3 regions of the Paenibacillus sepulcri genome follow, and region 1 is predicted to be linked to each of the others. Evidence: riboswitches for the same ligand, from Rfam matches in the RefSeq annotation. Region 1 holds a riboswitch; each other region holds the start of a gene.

Region 1 (6,540 bases):
CCGTTGAAGCGCTGGGATATCTGGAGAAATATCTTGACGCCGGTGTTGTTCAGCCTTTTGCGGAATCCGCCCCTTATCAGGATAATCTGGACAAGCATCCGAAATGGTTCAAGGGAGAGTTCGGCATGACGAAGAACTGGCCTTCAACCATTCCCTCACTGCAGGATGGAGTCGATTTCGAAGTGGGGGCACTGCCTGAAATTATGATGAAAGGCGCGCTGACGACGGCGGTGGTCAATCGTCCATCACAGCTGCTCTCCATTGCGAAGAGCTCCAAGCATCAAGAGGAAGCGGCCAAATTGATGAATTGGCTGCTCAATGATAAAGATGCGGCCGTTATTCTCGGAGATGTACGCGGCGTGCCGGCAAGCTCAGCCGCTCTGGATGCGCTGGAAGGCGCGGACAAGCTTGATTCTGTTATCGTGGATGCGACGGAGCTGGCACTGAAAACAAGCGGCGAGCCGGAGAACGGAATTACCAACAATGCCGAGCTGATCAAAATTGCCACCGACATCATGCAGAAGCTTGGTTATCACAAGAGCACACCGGAAGAAGCGGCCGATGAGATTATCAAGGAACTGACTGCCAAGCTGGAGGAAATCAAAAGTCATCAATAATTCACTGGACTCATCCATGAACGGGCAAAGGAGGGAACAGAGCTTGTGAGTGAATCAGTATCCAATGCCGCTGCAGCGAATGCGAAGCTCAAGTCACCCAAAAAAAGCAGGAACCGCAGATGGAAGTATATGGGCTTTCTCTATATCGGTCCATGGCTGCTCGGGTTTGCTATTTTCGAATTATATCCGTTTATCTCATCCCTGCTGTATTCGTTTACAGATCTGAATATGTTCAAGAGTCCCAATTTCGTCGGTCTTCAAAATTACATCGAGATGTTTACCCGTGACAAGCTGTTTCTGCAATCGTTGAAGGTTACCTTTATCTATGCCGTCATCGCGGTCCCCTTGAAGCTTGCTTTCGCTCTCTTGATTGCCATTCTTCTGAACAGAAAGCTGAAGGGGATCAATTTCTTCCGCACCATTTATTATCTGCCGTCCATTATGGGAGGCAGCGCCGCGGTAGCTCTGCTCTGGAGATATCTCTTCTCCAGGGAAGGGCTGGTCAATCAGATGACGGGGAAGCTGAGCATCGCTCCGATCGATTGGCTGGGAAGTCCGGATATTGCCCTGTATACGATCAGCGCGCTGACAGTGTGGCAGTTCGGATCGTCCATGGTCCTGTTCCTCGCGGCGCTCAAGCAGGTGCCCGGTGAGCTATATGAAGCGGGGCGGATCGACGGGGCATCCCGGTCCCGGATGTTCGTCAGCATCACGTTTCCGCTCATTACGCCAATTATTTTCTTTAACCTCATCATGCAGATGGTGAACGCTTTCCAGGAGTTTACCGCGGCGATGGTGATTACAAGCGGCGGACCGCTGAATTCCACCTACCTGTACGGGCTGCTTATTTATGAGAACGGGTTCAAGTATTTTAAAATGGGCTACGCGTCGGCACAATCCTGGGTGCTGTTCGTCATTATAATGATTTTTACACTGGTTATTTTTAAATCCTCATCCAAATGGGTGTACTACGAAGATGGTGGCAAATGATGAAGAATCTGTCCAAAATCGGCGCTTACCTGGTATTGATCGTATTCGGCTTTATTATGATCTACCCGCTGCTCTGGATGGCGGCGGCTTCCTTCCGGTCCAATGCAGAGATTTATACTTCAATCGGATTAATTCCGAAGCGGGTGATCTGGGACGGTTTTGTGGAAGGCTGGAAGGGCTCCGGTCAATTCACGTTCGGAACGTTCTACGCCAATTCCTTTCTGCTGGTCGTTCCCACTGTCATCGGTACGGTCGTCTCAAGCGTTCTTGTCGCTTACGGATTCACAAGGTTTCAATTTCCGCTGAAGAAGGTGCTGCTGGCAGTCATGATAGCAACATTGATGCTGCCCCATGCGGTGCTGATCATTCCGCGTTACCTGCTGTTCCGGAATTTCGGATGGCTGGACAGCTATTTGCCATTTGTCGTTCCGGCTTTCCTCGGGGGATATCCGTTCTTCATCTTTATGATGGTTCAATTTATACGCGGTCTGCCGAGCGAGCTGGATGAATCGGCGAAAATAGACGGCTGCAATTCCTTTACGATTCTGACCCGGATCCTGATGCCGCTGTGCAAGCCTGCGCTGTTCTCCGTCAGTATTATTCAATTCATCTGGCTGTGGAATGAATTTTTCAACACGCTGATCTATGTGAACAGCGTCAGCAAATTTACGCTTCAACTGGCGCTGAGGATGTCTATCGACGCCACCTATGATATTCAATGGAATCAGATCATGGCGATGTCATTACTGACGATGCTGCCCTGCATGATTATCTTTTTCCTGGCGCAAAAGCATTTTGTAGAAGGAATTTCTACAACCGGATTGAAGGGTTAATAGAGTACTTTTATTTGCGGGGAGGAATATTTATATGCTGCATCCATTTATGGGAATCAAGGATTATGGCAAAGTAGGCATGTCGGTAGCGGAATCATCCCACAAATTGCATCGAATCGGCTATGTGGACCGCAGATTGATGAAGCTTGAGGCCGGGCATATGGTGGCGCGCCCCGAATATGAGGTGAAGGGGGCGCTCTCCCGCCTCATGTGGCAGGATGCCTCGCATTGCGATCAGCTGCGCAGCCGCTGCAAGCAGCTCCGAATGAGCTCGTCGGCCTTCGACAAGTCGCCGGACCCGAATCTGGAGCTGCTGATGGACGAGGTGCTGAAATCCGCGGATACGCTGCAGCTGATGAGAGCGTTGTTCGAGGTGGTGAAACCGGATCAAATCCGCTCTGCGCGGGCATATATGGCAAGCGCCCAGCCCATTGTCGATGAGCCGACGATTCATTTATTGAAGCATCAATTGATGGACCGGGAGGAGCAGCTGGAGTGGGGGAATGAGGCCGTACGGCATTTCACGGCCGATGCCACTGAGAAAATGGTGGCCGATGCCGACCGCTGGGTCGAATACCTTCGTAATTTGCTGGCTGCAGCCGGAGGGATTGACGGGGATCTCGCCAAGGAGGAGCCCGATCCCGAGCTTGCGGTTGCCGCCCAGCTATTCGAGCTGCCTGCTTCCAGCACGCGCGACGAGCGGTTCCGCAGCGCAGTGAGCAAATTCAAGGAATTTCAGTTCGAGGACTCCGAGGCGGGCCGATTCGAAATGATGATGTTTACGCGCTTCTTCGAGATGTCTCCGGCGGAAGCGGTTGCCTGCGTCCACTTTCAATCCGAAGGCAAGCCATGGGAGTTCTACCTCGATACCGCCAGGCATGCCTGGGACGAGGTCAGACATTCCTGGTTCGGCGAAGCGGCGCTGCGCGTCAAGGGCTATGATATTTACGACAAGCCGAACTGGACGGGCTGGCTGGACATGACGCTGCAGCTGTTCGAGCCGGACGAGGCCTATACGCATCTGACGATTGCCATTGAGAAAGCGGCGATGAAATATCCGCCTGGCAAGCGCGAGGAATGGGAATTTTGCCGCGACATTGCCCGGGATCCGCTCATGACGACCTTCCAGGACTTCGACTGGGCCGACGAAGTGGTGCATGCCGGTTTCGGACAGCGCTGGATCGTGAATGACGTGCATAAAGGGGATCTGAAGCAGGCGATGACTTCCTCGGCAGAAACAGTCGAGAAGAGAGGGGCCTATATGGCGAAGTTCGACCATCAGGGAGCAGAGCCGAAAAGCCCGTATGCCGGCGGGTATTGAGAGGGAAATAATGTCTTAACGCTTGCCCTTTCAGATGCGGCTTCTTCCTGGCCGCATAAGGTTGGACCCGCATATTTGCAGCCTTCCAACAGATTTTTATTTGCTTTTTCTAGCATTCGTGATAGTATAAAGCCAATTGCATAGGATGTATCACTAGGGGAGCCGAATGGCTGAGATTGAAGATGAATTCAAACCCTTTGCACCTGATCTGGGTAATACCAGCGTAGGGAAGTGGTCTCACGATTGGTCTATCGGCATATGAATAAGTATGCTATTGCCTAGTTGAACAGGGCCGCCTTCTTATCTGGAGGGCGGTCTTTTTTGTGTTTTTATCCATACCGTAGTCTGGGAGGGCGGTGAACGTTTGACGGCATTGGAATTACATATAATTTCGGATGGCCGGCAGGATCTGGAAGCCTATGCGAAGACTGCCGGGAAGATTCATCCGTATGTGACTTCCTTTCATCTGCGGGAACCGGCGAGGAATGCTTCCGAGCTGTGGCAGGGGGTGCAAGCTCTGCTGGCCGAAGGCGTTCCGGCCGGGAAAATAATGATTAATGACCGGATCGATGTAGCATGGGCCGCCCGGCTGCAGGGCGCTCAGCTATCCTTCCGCAGTCTGGGCGTACGGGAAGCCAGAATGGCTTTTCCCGGACTTCGGCTGGGCTGCTCCGTGCATGGAATAGAGGAGTCTGTCGTGGCCGGGCAGCAGGGAGCGGATTTCCTGATTTATGGTCATATATTCGCAACGGCTTCCAAGCTGGGGCAGGAGCCGAGAGGGATCGGTGCTCTGGCGCATATGGTCCGGAGCGCAGATATACCCGTAATCGCCATTGGCGGAATTAATCCGGAGCGCGTGCAGCAGGTCCGGGCAGCAGGAGCAGCGGGTGTAGCGGTGCTGTCGGGCATTATGCAGGCGGCGGATCCTATGGGAGCCGCCTTGCAGTATGCCGAAGCTTTGAACAGACGAGGAGACGAATCAGATGACGAAAATGTTTGATGCGATCATTGTGGGCGGAGGGGTGATTGGAAGCTCGATCGCTTACCATATGGCGGCAAGAGGCATGAAGGTTGTGCTGCTGGAGCGTGACCGGCTTGCCGGGCAGGCCTCCAATGCCGCTGCCGGCATGCTTGCCGCACAGGCGGAAATCAACGAAGCGGGGCCTTTATTCGAGCTGGCCCTCCGCAGCCGCGCGCTCTTCCCCTCACTTGCCGCCCAGCTTCGAGAGCTCAGCGGAATTGATATCGGACTGGAGCGCAAGGGGCTGCTGCGCATCGCCACAACCGTCGCGCAGATGAACGAGCTTCAGCATGCGATCGAATTTCAGCGCAAAGCGGGGCAACAGGCAAGCTGGCTGACCGGTCGTGAGGTTCGCAAGCTCGAGCGGGCGCTTGCCCCGGATATTCTGGGCGCCATGCTTGTTGAAGAGGACGGGCATGTGCTGGCCCCGGAGCTTTCCCTTGCTTTTGCCAAGGCGGCCGCGGCGCTGGGAGCGGATATACGGGAATATGCGGAGGTTCAATCGCTTGTTCTGGAGCAGGGCTCTGTATGCGGAGTCCGCATTCGGGACACAACCTTGTACGGCAGCCGCGTCGTCATTGCCTCCGGCACCTGGAGCGGGCCGCTTATGGAGCAGGCTGGACTTTCAAGTCCTGTTTTCCCTGTTCAGGGAGAATGCTTCTCGGTGCTTACCCATGCTCCGCTGGTGCAGGCGACGATCTTCGGCGATGATTGTTATCTCGTTCCCAAGAAGGGCGGACGGCTTATTGTCGGAGCCACGATGAGAGAGCATTCCTATGACCGCAAAGTCACGCTGGGGGGGATTGGCAAACTCCTCGAAGCCGCCAAGCTGCTGGTTCCGGATATTGTGCATGCGGAATGGGAAAAAGCCTGGTCGGGACTGCGGCCGCAGACTGCGGACGGATTGCCTTTCCTGGGGGAGCATAAGGAGCTGCGGGGCTTGTACGTGGCGGCCGGCCACTATCGCAATGGCATACTGCTTAGTCCCATTACCGGGCAATTGGCCGCTGATTGGGCGGAGGGTAAAGCGGCAGAGGCCGATTATCTCGACGCTTTTCGATTGGACCGGCAGATGGACATGAAAGGAGCGATGAACCAGGATGAATTTGCACATTAATGGCGAGAACGTTGAAGTGCCCGGTACTTTAGCATCCGTGCACGACCTGCTCCGTCATTTCGGTTTGGAGGAGAAGGTAGTAATTGTAGAGTGGAACCAGAGCATTCTGGAAAAGTCCGCTCACCAGGATACCCGTCTGTCGGACGGAGACCGTATTGAGATTGTCCATTTTGTAGGAGGTGGCTGATATGTTGAAGATTGGAGCGCATGAATTTCATTCCCGGCTGCTGCTCGGCACAGGGAAGTTCCCGGATTTTGAAATCCAGAAGCAGGCCGTCGAGGCTTCGGAATCGCAGATTCTGACGTTCGCCGTGAGAAGGATGAATATTTTTGAGGCGGGCCAGCCTAATTTTCTGGAGATGCTGGATGTGAGCCGCTACACGTTGCTGCCGAACACGGCAGGGGCCAAGACCGCGGAGGAAGCGGTGCGTATTGCCAGATTGGCGAAAGCTTCCGGGCTTTGCGATATGATCAAGGTTGAGGTGATTGGCGACTTCAAGACGCTGCTGCCCGATCCCATCGAGACGCTGAAGGCGTCCGAGATGCTGCTTGCCGAAGGGTTCACCGTTCTGCCTTATACGTCAGATGATGTTCTGCTGGCCAGACGCCTGCAGGATTTGGGCGTGCATGCCATCATGCCG
Region 2 (6,540 bases), 6.0 Mb from region 1:
TGGATACACCATGGGTTTTCTTGCTTCGGCACGCCAACTTCATAACCAGCCTTCATAAACTCAGCCGACTGCGAGAGATCGTAATAATGCCACCCTTTTATAAGATCCTCTCTCCAAGGCACATCATACTGTGTAATCATCATAAACCCATCTATACCCGTAACCTGTACATAATCCGAGTGCACATCTTGGAAAACCAGCAATTCCATCGTTCCGGTGTGACTATCATAAACTTTCCCAAATTTTTTCCTAGCTTCCCACCAGATACCGTTAATCGGAATAGTGGCTCCAACCATGCCTAGAAGACCTAAATTGGGATGCGTTTGAAACAAAGCCAAACAATCAAATATAAAATTTTTGTTGATAATTAACGTATCCTGATGAAGATATACCTTATATTTAGCATCCGAATGGTTCATTGCAACGTTATAACCGCTAGTAATGCTTTCTGCTTCCGTTATTGCTATCTTATCAGTTATAAAACCTTCCGGTACAAGTAACGAGTCTATAGATTTAGCGGACTCCGCGTATTTCCTTTCATCATTCACACAATAGATAAAACATATTTTGCTATTATTCATCGAATATTTCCCTCACTTGTTCCGAAATTAAGTTCAATGCTAGAAGCTCTAAAACATATATGATCTCCGGCAGCGCCGCACATTTCTTTATGAATAGCTTCAAACCATTGATCAGCCTGTTCGTGAAGCGAACAATAAGGAGAAATAGAAATTTCATCTTGTTCCATATCAAATTGTCATACAAAGGTTCTAGCGCCTTTGGCATAAGCAATCGTAAGTGAGGAAGACCATTCTTGATATTCATACGTGAAAAAGCCGATGGTATGTTTTGGATTCCGGTTTCTGAAGAAATCGATCTGATTCAGCTTCAGTTCACCGTCTTCGGTGGGTTAGATGGAGACGCAATGGTTGATTGCTGCCGGAATTTTTTTATTCTCCAAATATGCTGTCAGCTCCACATTTTGTAAGGTAGAACCACCCGTTGAGGAACAAAATATTAATGCCTTACGCTCCTCCGTCACTTCCAATCTATGATTCCTGCGTACTTCTGGCTTGGGTGACTGTCCCCTTGACATGAAAATGTGCTGTGGGTAGGTTTAGAGAGGACACTGAATAACATAAGGGTTCTAATCCATCATATCAGTGTGATCTGAGATAAAAGCGATAGTCCAATTATTGCTCCATTTCCACCCCCTCGATATCGAACTTGAGAGTAGCGGGTTCACGTCTTTCAACACTCCATCGAGAGTCACACTTAGCTTACTCCCCATGTACCGGGATTGTTGTCACAAGCAGCCAAGGAGATATCAAACACTCCTCATATTTGGCTTCATCGTTAACGAAGCTGATGACGGTAATTTTCCGCAGGTCGGTGCTGTTCATACTAGCATATTCCCCCCAGCAGTTTTCGAAGAAGCTCTTCTTTCGAAGAAAAGAATCCGTTTTGAACCAGAATGTCTGCGACGATAGAAGCCGTTTTCGAAGGAAAGACAAGATCCTGCCCGATAACTTCGGCCAAATCCAGTTCGTTGAATTCTTCCCGGCGAAACATTTCAATCAGTTCCGTACGGCTTTCTTCCATTTCAATATCCCATTCGATCCGGCGGACTACGGATTTCAGCCTCTCATTGGCTTCAGTCCGTGCTGTTGTGATTAGCGGCTGTTTCTTATAGGCTTTCACCAAATATTGATACGTGCGCCATTCTTCATGCATCTCGCTGCCCAATAGACCCGCCATGTTCTCCATCCATGTCTCGTCTTCCTCCGAAGGCTGGATGATGTTGCGGCGGAACTGCAAGTAGCCATAACCGGTTCCGGCGAATAAGCGCTCGATGCTGCTGCGGGTAAAGAATCGAAGATTCGTCACGTCCAGAAGCCCTCTATCCGTATAATTCCATTGCCCCTTCAGCAGATCGCGGATCACCGAATAATGGCCGACATTCGGAATGCTGGCCAGCAGTTTGCCTTCTTCTTTCAGAAGCGGAAGTACCTTCTGGACAATATTCCAGGGTTCCATTAAATGCGCAAGCACATCCGCACAAATGATATAGTCAAAATAAAGCCCGGGATATTCGATATCCATTGTTTCGATATTTCCGGTGCGGACCTTTGCAATTTGCGAGGCAATATCAGCTGCGCTCGAATTCAACTCGATCCCGTGCAGCTCGGCATTCGGATACCAATTTTTAAGCTCGAGCAGCGTAGCTCCGCAGGCACAGCCGATTTCAAGCACACGAAGCGGCTCCGCTGAAGGCTCGTCGAGAAGCTGTAAAATTTCATGACGGATCAGCAGGGAATATTCCGGGCTGAAGCCCCATTTCTCATTAAACTTCTGGCTATTGGTTTGCATAAGCCCGTAATAAGCCTGCGGGTCACCCCTGAATGAGGCGCTGCCTTCGTGATGGATGAATGTATCCGTGCAAATCATAAGCCGGTAGCCGGCATTGCGGATACGAAGACAATAGTCGTCATCCTCGTAATTGCCTGGCGTGAACTGCTCATCCATGAAGCCGACTGCATCGTAAACCTCTCGCTTCATCAGCAGGCAAAAGCCGATCAGCTTGAGGCGTTCCTCCCATTTCGAAGGATCAGAACGGTTATATTGTTCGGCGAACGGGATCATCTCATCCAACGAGCTGTAAGGCACTTGAAGGGCCGAATAATAAGCGGCAGCGTTGGTGACGGGACCAACCGCGCCGATTTCTCCGCTGCTGTAAAGGCAGGCGAGAAGCTGGTCGAGCCATCTTGGCGTGAGCACCGTATCATTGTTGAGCAGGAGCAGATTCTCTCCCGTGGCCAGCTCCATCCCTTGGTTGCAGCCTTTCGGAAAACCGAGATTTTCTTGATTATAGACGACCTTAAGGTCCGGTTGATCTTGAAGCCACTTCACGGTTCCGTCGTACGAGCCGTTATCGACCACAATCAGTTCATAAGCATCCGGCGGCGTATATGCCCGAATGCTCTCTAAGCACTTCTGTGTATAAGGAAGTCCGTTACATGTCAGGACTATGATGCTCGTCTTCACGGGGATCATCCGCCTCCTTCGTTTTTAATTGCCGCCGTTTCTGCCGGAGCCTTGGTTTCTGCAGCTTTCAGTGACCGGAGAGCGCCTTCCAACTGGCTTTTGTTGGCAAGCAGATTCGCATCGCCCGGCAAGTATTCAAGAGCTTTTTCAGTATGTTCGCAGGCTTTGTCCAGCTGACCGAGCTTCCCGTAACAGATTGCGAGCTGCACGTGCGGAGCCCAGGTCCAGCATATTTTGTTCATTAATCCGAAATGGTTCGGGGGCATTTCCCGTGTGAGCGCCATCTCATACCAAAATATGGCCTTCTCGTAATCGCTGTGCTCCTCGTGCCAATAGGCAATTCTGCAGCAAATATCCGCGCGGGGGAGGTCATACTCGAAGGATTTGAGCAGGCTCTGCAGTTCCTTCTTCGCATCGCCTTTTGCATGATAACAATGCGCAAGCTGTCCGCAGGCTGCGTGGTGGTCTTCAAAATAATCGACTTCTCTCCTTAAGAAGGATTCATAGCTGTCAATCGCCTCATCCCAGCGTTTGTGATCCATGAGCTCATTAGAATAATAGAAATGGACCCGGGCGCTCATGTTCCCCTGTTCTTTGCGGATCGTTTCTTCCAGTATCGAAATATTCCGAAGCGGGTCTTTATGCTCGCGCATTGGCGCGTGGGTAACTTCAATGCCGGAAGACAGCGCCCTGCCGTCGACAACGAGCACTTCATGCACAGGGTTGACCCATTGAAAACTGCGCGCACGTTTAACCAGCCGGTTGCGGCGTGTGAACAGCTGGGCATTTCCCTGAAAGTCCCGGGACAGGACGTAATCCATCAGGACCGTATCGTAATCGGAAGTCAGGTCGTTTTTCAATTTCAGGAACGCCTGCCGGTCCTTCTCCAGGAAAACATCATCCGCATCGAGCCAGCAAATATAATCCTTGGCAGCATGGCTGAAGGAAAAATTGCGGGCTGCGGCAAAATCGTGAATCCATTCGAAGTCGTATATATGATTCGTATACCTGGATACGATTTCTTTCGTATGGTCCGACGATCCGGTATCGACGATAATGATTTCGTCCATCAAATCCGCAACCGAATCGAGACATCGTGCGATCACCTTCTCTTCATTACGCACGATCATGCATAAACTGACCGAAATCAATTCAATCCACCCTTTCCAGTGCGCAAATAGGTAAAAAATGAAGCTACACGGTCTAGGCCGTATAGCTTCTTTGAAGAATTAGACCGTTGAAGAGGCAAGTCCCCAGAACACTTCGGGGCCGACCCGTGATGAACCAACGACGGCACTGCTTATAAAAGCAGAGTAAGTCGTTTGTGCAGCGGCGGGAGCCAAAAGGTCTTGTGCGGTAAAGCTGCGTGTATTAACGCCTGCAATACCAGCTGTGAAGATGGCGGAATAAATAATGGTGTCTGTAATCAAGGTTCCGCGAACAACCTGGACAGCAACGGTGGTACCTGCAACTAGAGCGCTGAATCCGATTGTTCCTGTAAGATCCACAATCGGGTTCGCGACGCTGCGGGTTTGCAGACCGATAACTCCGAACAATGCCGGAGCTGCGGTAAGCGCAACGTTGATGGAGCCGGAAGCATTCGCATTCATCGAGCTGCGTTGATCAAGAAAAGTTCCCATGCTGATTTCCCCCTTTCCTCGTAGATCATACATGCTATTCCAAGTTCTCCGTAATGGAGTAGGCCAAGAATGGCCTCTATTTGCGGATTTTATGAGACTGATAGGCAAACGATTGTAAAATCACCACAAGGCCCCCGTATATTTAACGGATCAAGCAACCTGTTATATGTCAACATTCAGGTGGCATTTTGCGCATTGTTTGCTATAATAGGAGATGCGACATAACTGAATATGACATGGGGAGCTGGAGTAGGCCGGCTGAGAGGGGATACCGTTACAATCCCGACCCTTTGACCTGATCTGGATAATGCCAGCGTAGGAATTGCATTGTAGCCAGCCCGTTTTCATGGTTTTAAGTGAAAGCAGGGGGGCGGATTTTACAAAGCCGTTTACAAGCGTCTTCCATCGGGAGGGCGCTTTTTCTTATGGACAAATCGGGGTTATGTGAAGAAGTTGTCGCTTATCTTGAACGATATTGGGGAGGAGCAGCGCAGATCATGGCAGTAAACAAACGGTTCACAATGGCAAAATGGGGAATAGCGGTGCTTATCCTGCTGCTCACGCTCGCGGGCTGCGGAGCCAAAGAGAATAATACGGAGCAGGCAGACAACGCGGCGGGTACAAACAGCAGCGGTGCGGATGCGGACGGAGCCAGCCAGGAGTCCGGCAACACGGATGCCGGACAGACCGCTGCCTTAACGAAGGTGAAGGTCGTGCTGGACTGGACGCCGAATACGAATCATACAGGGCTGTATGTAGCCCGGGACAACGGTTTTTTCAAAAACCATGGACTTGATGTGGAAATCATCCAACCCGGCGAAGCCGGTGCCGACACGATGGTGGCCACGGGCGCGGCGGATTTCGGAGTAGGTTATCAGGAAGGGATTACACAAGCGCGGATTCAGGGTGTGCCGCTGGTTTCCATAGCCGCTGTCATCCAGCACAACACCTCGGGCTTCGCTTCGCCTGCGGACAAGAATATCAAGACGCCGACCGATTTTGAGGGTAAAACCTATGGCGGCTGGGGCTCTCCGGCCGAGGAGGCCGTCATCGATTCATTGATGCAGGAGCAGAAGGCGGATGCGGGCAAAGTGAAAATCGTGAACATCGGCGATGCTGATTTCTTCACCGCTGTGAAGAAAAACATTGATTTTGCCTGGATTTATTATGCATGGACCGGCGTGGAGGCCGAGCTTCGCGGGGATAAAATCAACATGATTTACTTGACCGATTACAGCGACAAGCTGGACTATTATACGCCTGTGCTGGAAACGAATGAGAAGATGATTGCCGAGCGCAGCGACATTGTAAAAGCATTCGTAGCCGGAGCATCCGAAGGGTATATCTTTGCGATCGATCATCCCGAGGATGCGGCGGAAATTCTGATCAAGGCGGAGCCGGATCTGAACGCCGATCTGGTCCGGGCCAGCCAGAAATGGCTCAGCCCGCGCTATCAGGATGATGCAGCCCGCTGGGGGGAGCAAAAACCGGAAGTATGGACGAATTATGCCGACTGGATGTTTGAGCATAAGCTGCTGGATAAAAAACTCGAGGCGGATAAAGCCTTCACAAACGAATTTTTGCCTGAATAACCGATAAAGGCCGGAGGGAACTCAAAATAGCGAAAGGGGAAGGAAACGACATGGCGAACGCCTTATTAAGCATTCAAATACTGCCGCATACACCTGGAGGGGAAAGCGTCATCCCGTATGTGGACCGTGCCATCGAGATTATTAAAGCATCAGGCGTGCCTTACCGTGTAGCGCCGCTTGAAACGACGATGGAAGGGGAATTGAATCATCTGCTGTCTATCGTGCAGGAGATGAATGATGCGATGACCGTGATGGGTTGCCCA
Region 3 (6,540 bases), 720 kb from region 1:
AGGAATTTGGCCGGTGGGGAGATACCCTGGGGACTGTACAGACATCACTGACGCTGGATATTGTCAATAATGCGCCGGAGGTTTCGTTTGAGGTTGAAGGGAAGAATCCTCAGCCGGATTTGAATCCTTCCACTACCATTCGTCCGGAAGTGATGATCAACTGGCCGGTCTATATCACCAACGATACAAAGGAGGTATACAACAAGAATTACTTATGGCAAGCGGTGGGCGGCAGCCTTGTAAGTGGAGAAGGCCGAAACTTTGGCAGCTCACGGACCTACACATACTCGGAGTCCAGCAACTACGACACCTTCTTGAAGACATTCGATATGAATAATAATGGATTTGGAAATAATCGTCTTTCACCGTGGCGAGCTGCAACCCGTTTTAATACCGGTATGACGGACCTTCTCATTAACAAAAACGGGACGCATATCCAGTTCGATCATGGGACATCCCAAATCAGGTCGAACAAAAAATATCTTTATTTTGATGAAAAGCAATACTTGAATGGGAAAGTTATAACGACACTCTATGCATTGGACCCTAAAAAAGTATCTCCGCAAGAATCGTATATGGACAGCAGCAATTTTAATTTGCTCTACCGTTACACCAATGGTTCCCCTTACGTTTTCACGAAGACTTTGCCGGGAACCTACTTTATAGACAAATGGGAATTGGCTGATCAGTATATTTACATCCAGAATAACGATGCATTTACCGTGCTGGATGCAAGAACGGGTGCAGAAGTGGCAACGAAGAATGCAGCCGATATGGGACTGAGTAATACGGCCAACGGAGTCAGCAACTGGACCGTAAGCCATGCCAACGGAAACAAAATTATGGTCCGCCGGGACAATAATAGTAATCAAAATACGACCTGGACTACCCAATGGAGAGAAGTTGGCCCGGATCTGTCGGTTGCTGAAAAACCTGACTGGTTGATTCCGGCTTCGCGTTCTTCCATTCAGGGGCTAAACTTGGTATACAAAGTATTATTGCCGATCTATACCGATCCTGCAGGTGCCGTATATACGTATCAAGGCTATGCCTCAACGGGCCCTAGTAATACTTATTTCCGCGACATGAGCGTCACAAAATACAATGCGGATATGAGCTTAGCCTGGAGACAATACTTGACGGCTGCAGGAGAGCCCGGCTATACCGGCCAAGATATCAATGGAGGCGGCAGCAGTATTACGCGCTATAGCGGATTTGCCATGAACCCCTTCAATAATGAAATAACCGCAAGCAATTACGAATATCCCAATACGTACTTCACCGTCTTGAATGCAAGTGACGGCACGCCAAAAAGTCGAATGGCTCAGAACGGCATGACAATACCAACCTACCGATTTGGAACAGATGGCGATACCCCCTATACCATGGATTGGAACGGGAACTATGTAGCAGGTGCCAATAAATCCATGACTGCAGACGGGTATACAACCGATTTTGAGATCGATAAAGGGATGGGTGATTGCGGAACCAAGCCAGTCAACATTTACGATCAAAACGGCGCACTGATTGCCCAAAACGGTTCAGGGTGTAACTGGGGTAATGGCGGTCAGATCATGGGGGAATATTTTGGAGATGGAGCGTTCTTCTATGTTCAATATGAAGCCGCCAGGGATCAACCATCGTTAGGCGTAGCAATAGGCACGCCCACCACCACGCCGCTTGTTAAAAAGACGTTTACGAACGGTCAATATGTATCGGACCTTTCACTCAACGATGTGGAAATGAAGTTCAACCTCCGAATGGAGGATATAGACTACGACCGGGAGATGGCCGGCTTCTCCTTCCGGATGCAGGACACACGCAACCGGTACGCGGTGGAAACCGATGGCCATGTGTTCAATCTGGTGAAATACGTGAACGGCGCACCAACAGTGCTGAGAGCAGGCTCGTATCCGTTTGAATCAAACAAAAGCTATGCCCTGAGGATCAAGACGGTCGGCAGTCAGATCGATGTGTTCCTCAATAATATCCCGATCCTGACCGCGGCGGATGGCAGCTATGCAGAAGGGCGTTTTGGCTATTTCAGCGACAAAGCCTATGTCGTGTTCAGCGCCTTCACGTACAAAGCGATCCAGAATAAAATTGAATGGTCGGACAGCTACGCGATATGGGATGCAGGCACAGCCACGGCGGAGGCCGCTTACCATAACATTCAGTTTCTGGATCCGGAGGGCGATCCCAAGGCGGGCTCCTATCAGTGGAGCATTCAGCATACGCCGCGTTTCATCAACAATCAGGGCGTGTCGGCCATGAACGGTCAAACCTTCAGCTCCGAGCGGCTGACCTTCGATAAGGTAGGGGATTACATCGTTACACTGAGGGCGAAGGACGATCCGCACCCAAGCTATCTCTATTCGGATATGACCTTTGATGAATACCGTAAAAACTCGAATCCGTTTGCGAAAAGAGTCACCGTTCACCGCAGGCCGGTCTCTCAGTTTATGGTCGTTCCTGCAGCTGACGGCAAACTGATCTGGACCGACAGCAGCTATGACCCGGACCGGTATATCAGTCCTGACAATTACTCGACTGAACCGTCCACCATTGATTACCGGGCCACCCGGGGAATCCTGGAGAAGAAGTTCTACTACGCCGCCCCATCCGGGAGCATTGTCTACGAAAAGCTTGTAACTCCGCAGGAACGGGGTTTATATGAAATTGGCATGGCTGTGAAGGACGAATATGGCGCATGGTCGGATTACACCGTCATATCCCTGGATATCTCCACAATACCGACACCCAATACGCCGCCGGTTCCCGGATTCACGACGAGCTATGTGAATACTTTCCGCAACGTTCCGGTTGTTATGGATTCTAGGGCCTATGATGCCGAGGATGGTGGACGGGAGAACCTGCCGCATGCGTACTACATTCGCAATATGACAACTGGCGATGGGGAATTATTGCAGAGCACGTCACGGACATTCTGGAGCAAGGTGTTCAACACACTCGGCACCTTCAATATCCGGCAGGTCGTGCAGGATTCGGCAGGAGCCGAGGCGCAGTACAACGGGCAGGTCACGATATACAACCAGATACCGCAAGCCCGGATTACAGTGCCTGAAAGCACGGATCAGAATAATCCGGCGAAGCTAACGGAATTCCGGCCGGCGTTTCAATGGAATTATGCGGATGCTGACGGAGATTTGCAAACCCGATACCAGCTTCAGATTTTCAAATATGGCGGAGAGCTGTATCGGGATACGGATATCAAGCCGGGCCGGGAACTCTCTTGGCGGCCAACTGTCGACCTGCCTGAGCATGTGTACATGTATGTCATAATCCGTGTGTATGACGGCTATGACTGGAGCAATTGGAGCGATCCGAAATACTTCTATATCGAAACGAACCGGCCGCCTGCAGCCGATTTTGACTGGACCCCCAAACCGGTGTATGAAGGGGATTCGATCCGGATCAGCCATACCATTGACGATCCCGACCTGGATACCTTACAGGTTATCTATATTGTCAAGGATCCGGAGGGAGGCTCACAAACCTTCAACTCCTTTCTTAATAGTCCCTATGGTCACACCGGGCCAGGTTTCAGAGGAGACAAGGCAGGGAAATATAAAGTCGAGCTTACGGTCCAGGACGGCCAAGCGCCGCCGGTTGTGGTGCGCAAGGACATACCGGTGCTGCCGCTTGACGTCAAGGGTCAGGTGATGCATACGGATTTGTGGGACCAGCGCCGCAGAGAATACAATATGAATCAAAACGGCGATGCAGACAGCCCGCGCGGTTATGAGGTCTTTTGGGCAGGTGAGAAGTTTGTGCTGCATGCCCAAACGACCGATACGGTTACAACTACCCAAGCGAATACTGTTGAGGTGACAATGAACGGCTTCACGACCCATCTGGATGCCGCGAACGCGCGGCGGACCAGCTGGAGCGGGAGTATGTGGGATGAAAGCTTCGAGAAGCTGGAGGATGGACCGCTGACGTTTACGTTCACCTCTACTTACAACAACGGGACCATGAAGACAGACTACGTAACCGTCACGGTTGCAGGCAATGTGCAGCAGACGGTTGGCATTCATCGAAGAAATTGAACATTATAAGTTGACTGCGTGTGCGTTCACGCGATATAGTCGTACTAGGAAATCCACTAGGGGCGCCCGCATGGGCTGAGATAAAGCGCTGATCGCTTTGGTCCCTTTGAACCTGATCTGGGTTATGCCAGCGTAGGAAAGTGGGCTTGTCTGTGCGATTATGGGCTGGATCTATGCAAATGTCTTTTCGCATAGACAGGATGCCTCACTTATTCGGACAATGAAGCATAGTCTTCATATGCCGGATGGAAATTGCCGCATTCAAACCGCTCCCATGCCGGAGCGGTTTTTTTAACCTTATAGAATTTATAAGCTTCACTCCTATAAATTTCTATACGGTCCAAGGGAAGAAATTTGCTCAGCCGCAAAGGACGGCAGAACGGATTCTTCCTGGTTCGCTCCAGCATGTAGTGTGTCAAGGAATGCTGTCGGTGAACGGGCTGAAGCCTGCTCATACCGGGAACTGATAGGACAGGGAACAGCCTGCCCTTGGCTCGTTCCAATTTTTCCGCACCGTCTATGCCGCTGTACCTTGCGAGCCTCCTAGGGGATTATCCAAATTACCTTGGGAGGTTTTTTGATATGACGATCATGGCTGGAGCATTGCCGGGCAGTCGCAAAGTGTATGTGCAAGGAAGCCGTTCGGATGTACGGGTGCCGATGAGGGAGATTGAACTGTCGCCGAGTATCAGTAGAAGCGGTGAGGTGCAGATGAACGAACCGGTTCGGGTATATGATTCCAGCGGTCCGTACACGGATTCCGCTTATCGGGCCGATGTGCGCAAGGGTCTGCCGGCTCTTCGCCGGTCATGGATTGAAGATCGGGGAGATGTGGAGCGCTATGAAGGGCGTGTGATTCAGCCGCTTGATAACGGTTTCCACTCGGAGAAAGCGGCAGGCAGCCAAGGAGCAGAACCGTACCCGGCTTTAAACCACACACCGCTAAGAGCTGTCCGCGGGCGCAATGTGACCCAATTATTTTATGCCCGCAGGGGAATCATTACGCCGGAGATGGCATTTATTGCTGTTCGTGAAGGGGTAGAGGCAGAGCTTGTGCGAAGCGAGGTAGCGGCAGGAAGAGCTATTATACCGGCGAATATCAATCATCCGGAGAGCGAACCGATGATTATCGGGCGCCGCTTCCACGTCAAGATCAATGCCAACATCGGTAATTCAGCCGTTGCCTCATCCATCGAGGAGGAAGTGGAGAAAATGACATGGGCCACCCGCTGGGGCGCCGATACGGTCATGGATCTCTCCACGGGCAGGAACATTCATACAACCCGCGAATGGGTCGTGCGAAACTCGCCGGTTCCGGTCGGCACAGTGCCTATCTATCAGGCGCTGGAAAAGGTGAACGGAAAGGCGGAGGATCTGAGCTGGGAGGTGTACCGCGATACTCTGATCGAGCAGGCCGAGCAAGGGGTAGATTATTTTACCATTCATGCGGGTCTGCTGCTGCGTTACATTCCGCTTACGGCCAAGCGGGTAACGGGGATTGTTTCGCGGGGCGGGTCGATTATGGCGGCATGGTGCCTGGCGCATCAACGCGAGAACTTTCTGTATACGCATTTTGAAGAAATTTGCGAAATTATGAAACAATATGATGTTTCATTCTCTCTCGGCGACGGGCTGCGTCCCGGCTCCATTGCAGATGCCAACGACGAGGCTCAATTCGGAGAGCTGGATACTCTTGGCGAGCTGGCTCAAGCTGCATGGAAACATGAAGTGCAGGTGATGATCGAAGGCCCCGGCCATGTTCCGATGCATCTGATCCAGGAGAATATGGAGCGTCAATTGAAGGTGTGCCGGGAGGCGCCATTCTATACACTGGGTCCGCTGACGACGGATATTGCTCCGGGCTACGACCATATCACTTCGGCTATCGGGGCGGCGATGATAGGCTGGCTTGGTACGGCGATGCTCTGTTATGTCACACCGAAGGAGCATCTGGGACTTCCCAATAAAGAGGATGTGAAGGAAGGCGTGATTGCGTACAAGATCGCGGCGCATGCCGCTGATCTGGCGAAGGGGCATGCGAACGCGCAAATACGGGACCATGCGCTTTCCAAAGCGAGGTTCGATTTTCGCTGGCGCGATCAGTTTCATCTCTCGCTTGATCCGGAACGGGCGATGTCCTATCACGATGAGACGCTTCCTGCAGATGCGGCCAAATCGGCCCATTTTTGCTCGATGTGCGGTCCGAAATTTTGCAGCATGCGAATCACACAGGACATCCGCGAGCAGGCTGTTCGGGACTTGGAAGGAGAAGATAATGCAAAGCGGACAGGATTTGAAGCACAGCTTTAGTAGGCGGTGTTCCTTCTTTTTGCGATGCTGATTGACTTCGTCCAAAACGGCATGCAAACCGCCCCGCCATCCCTATCATGCCGCCTATAGACGCGCCGGGCGGCTTCAGTTTAAGTCAAAGCGGCTGGTAAAATATTGAACGATAGCGTTATAATAATGA

What was found. A riboswitch is a leader RNA that binds a small molecule or an ion and turns the genes downstream of it on or off. The one in region 1 is predicted to bind thiamine pyrophosphate.
Region 2: it holds a riboswitch for thiamine pyrophosphate, as region 1 does, so the genes downstream of both, ACFOLF_RS05000 (ABC transporter substrate-binding protein) here and ACFOLF_RS30730 (thiamine phosphate synthase) in region 1, are expected to answer to the same signal.
Region 3: it holds a riboswitch for thiamine pyrophosphate, as region 1 does, so the genes downstream of both, thiC (phosphomethylpyrimidine synthase ThiC) here and ACFOLF_RS30730 (thiamine phosphate synthase) in region 1, are expected to answer to the same signal.

The regions. Positions count from the first base shown of each region.
Region 1 is NZ_JBHRUP010000001.1:7,070,246-7,076,785, forward strand. It holds gene ACFOLF_RS30710 (ABC transporter substrate-binding protein) at 1-617, shown strand, start outside; gene ACFOLF_RS30715 (carbohydrate ABC transporter permease) at 663-1,607, shown strand; gene ACFOLF_RS30720 (carbohydrate ABC transporter permease) at 1,604-2,440, shown strand; gene ACFOLF_RS30725 (hypothetical protein) at 2,475-3,761, shown strand; TPP riboswitch at 3,907-4,008, shown strand; gene ACFOLF_RS30730 (thiamine phosphate synthase) at 4,126-4,761, shown strand; gene thiO (glycine oxidase ThiO) at 4,745-5,899, shown strand; gene thiS (sulfur carrier protein ThiS) at 5,883-6,086, shown strand; gene ACFOLF_RS30745 (thiazole synthase) at 6,088-6,540, shown strand, end outside.
Region 2 is NZ_JBHRUP010000001.1:1,109,512-1,116,051, reverse strand. It holds gene ACFOLF_RS05030 (glycosyltransferase) at 1-581, opposite strand, end outside; gene ACFOLF_RS05025 (hypothetical protein) at 578-748, opposite strand; gene ACFOLF_RS05020 (hypothetical protein) at 1,281-1,403, opposite strand; gene ACFOLF_RS05015 (glycosyltransferase) at 1,405-3,045, opposite strand; gene ACFOLF_RS05010 (glycosyltransferase) at 3,051-4,196, opposite strand; gene ACFOLF_RS05005 (hypothetical protein) at 4,275-4,685, opposite strand; TPP riboswitch at 4,913-5,024, shown strand; gene ACFOLF_RS05000 (ABC transporter substrate-binding protein) at 5,207-6,277, shown strand; gene ACFOLF_RS04995 (thiamine-binding protein) at 6,328-6,540, shown strand, end outside.
Region 3 is NZ_JBHRUP010000001.1:6,346,928-6,353,467, forward strand. It holds gene ACFOLF_RS27660 (hypothetical protein) at 1-4,070, shown strand, start outside; TPP riboswitch at 4,119-4,226, shown strand; gene thiC (phosphomethylpyrimidine synthase ThiC) at 4,653-6,380, shown strand.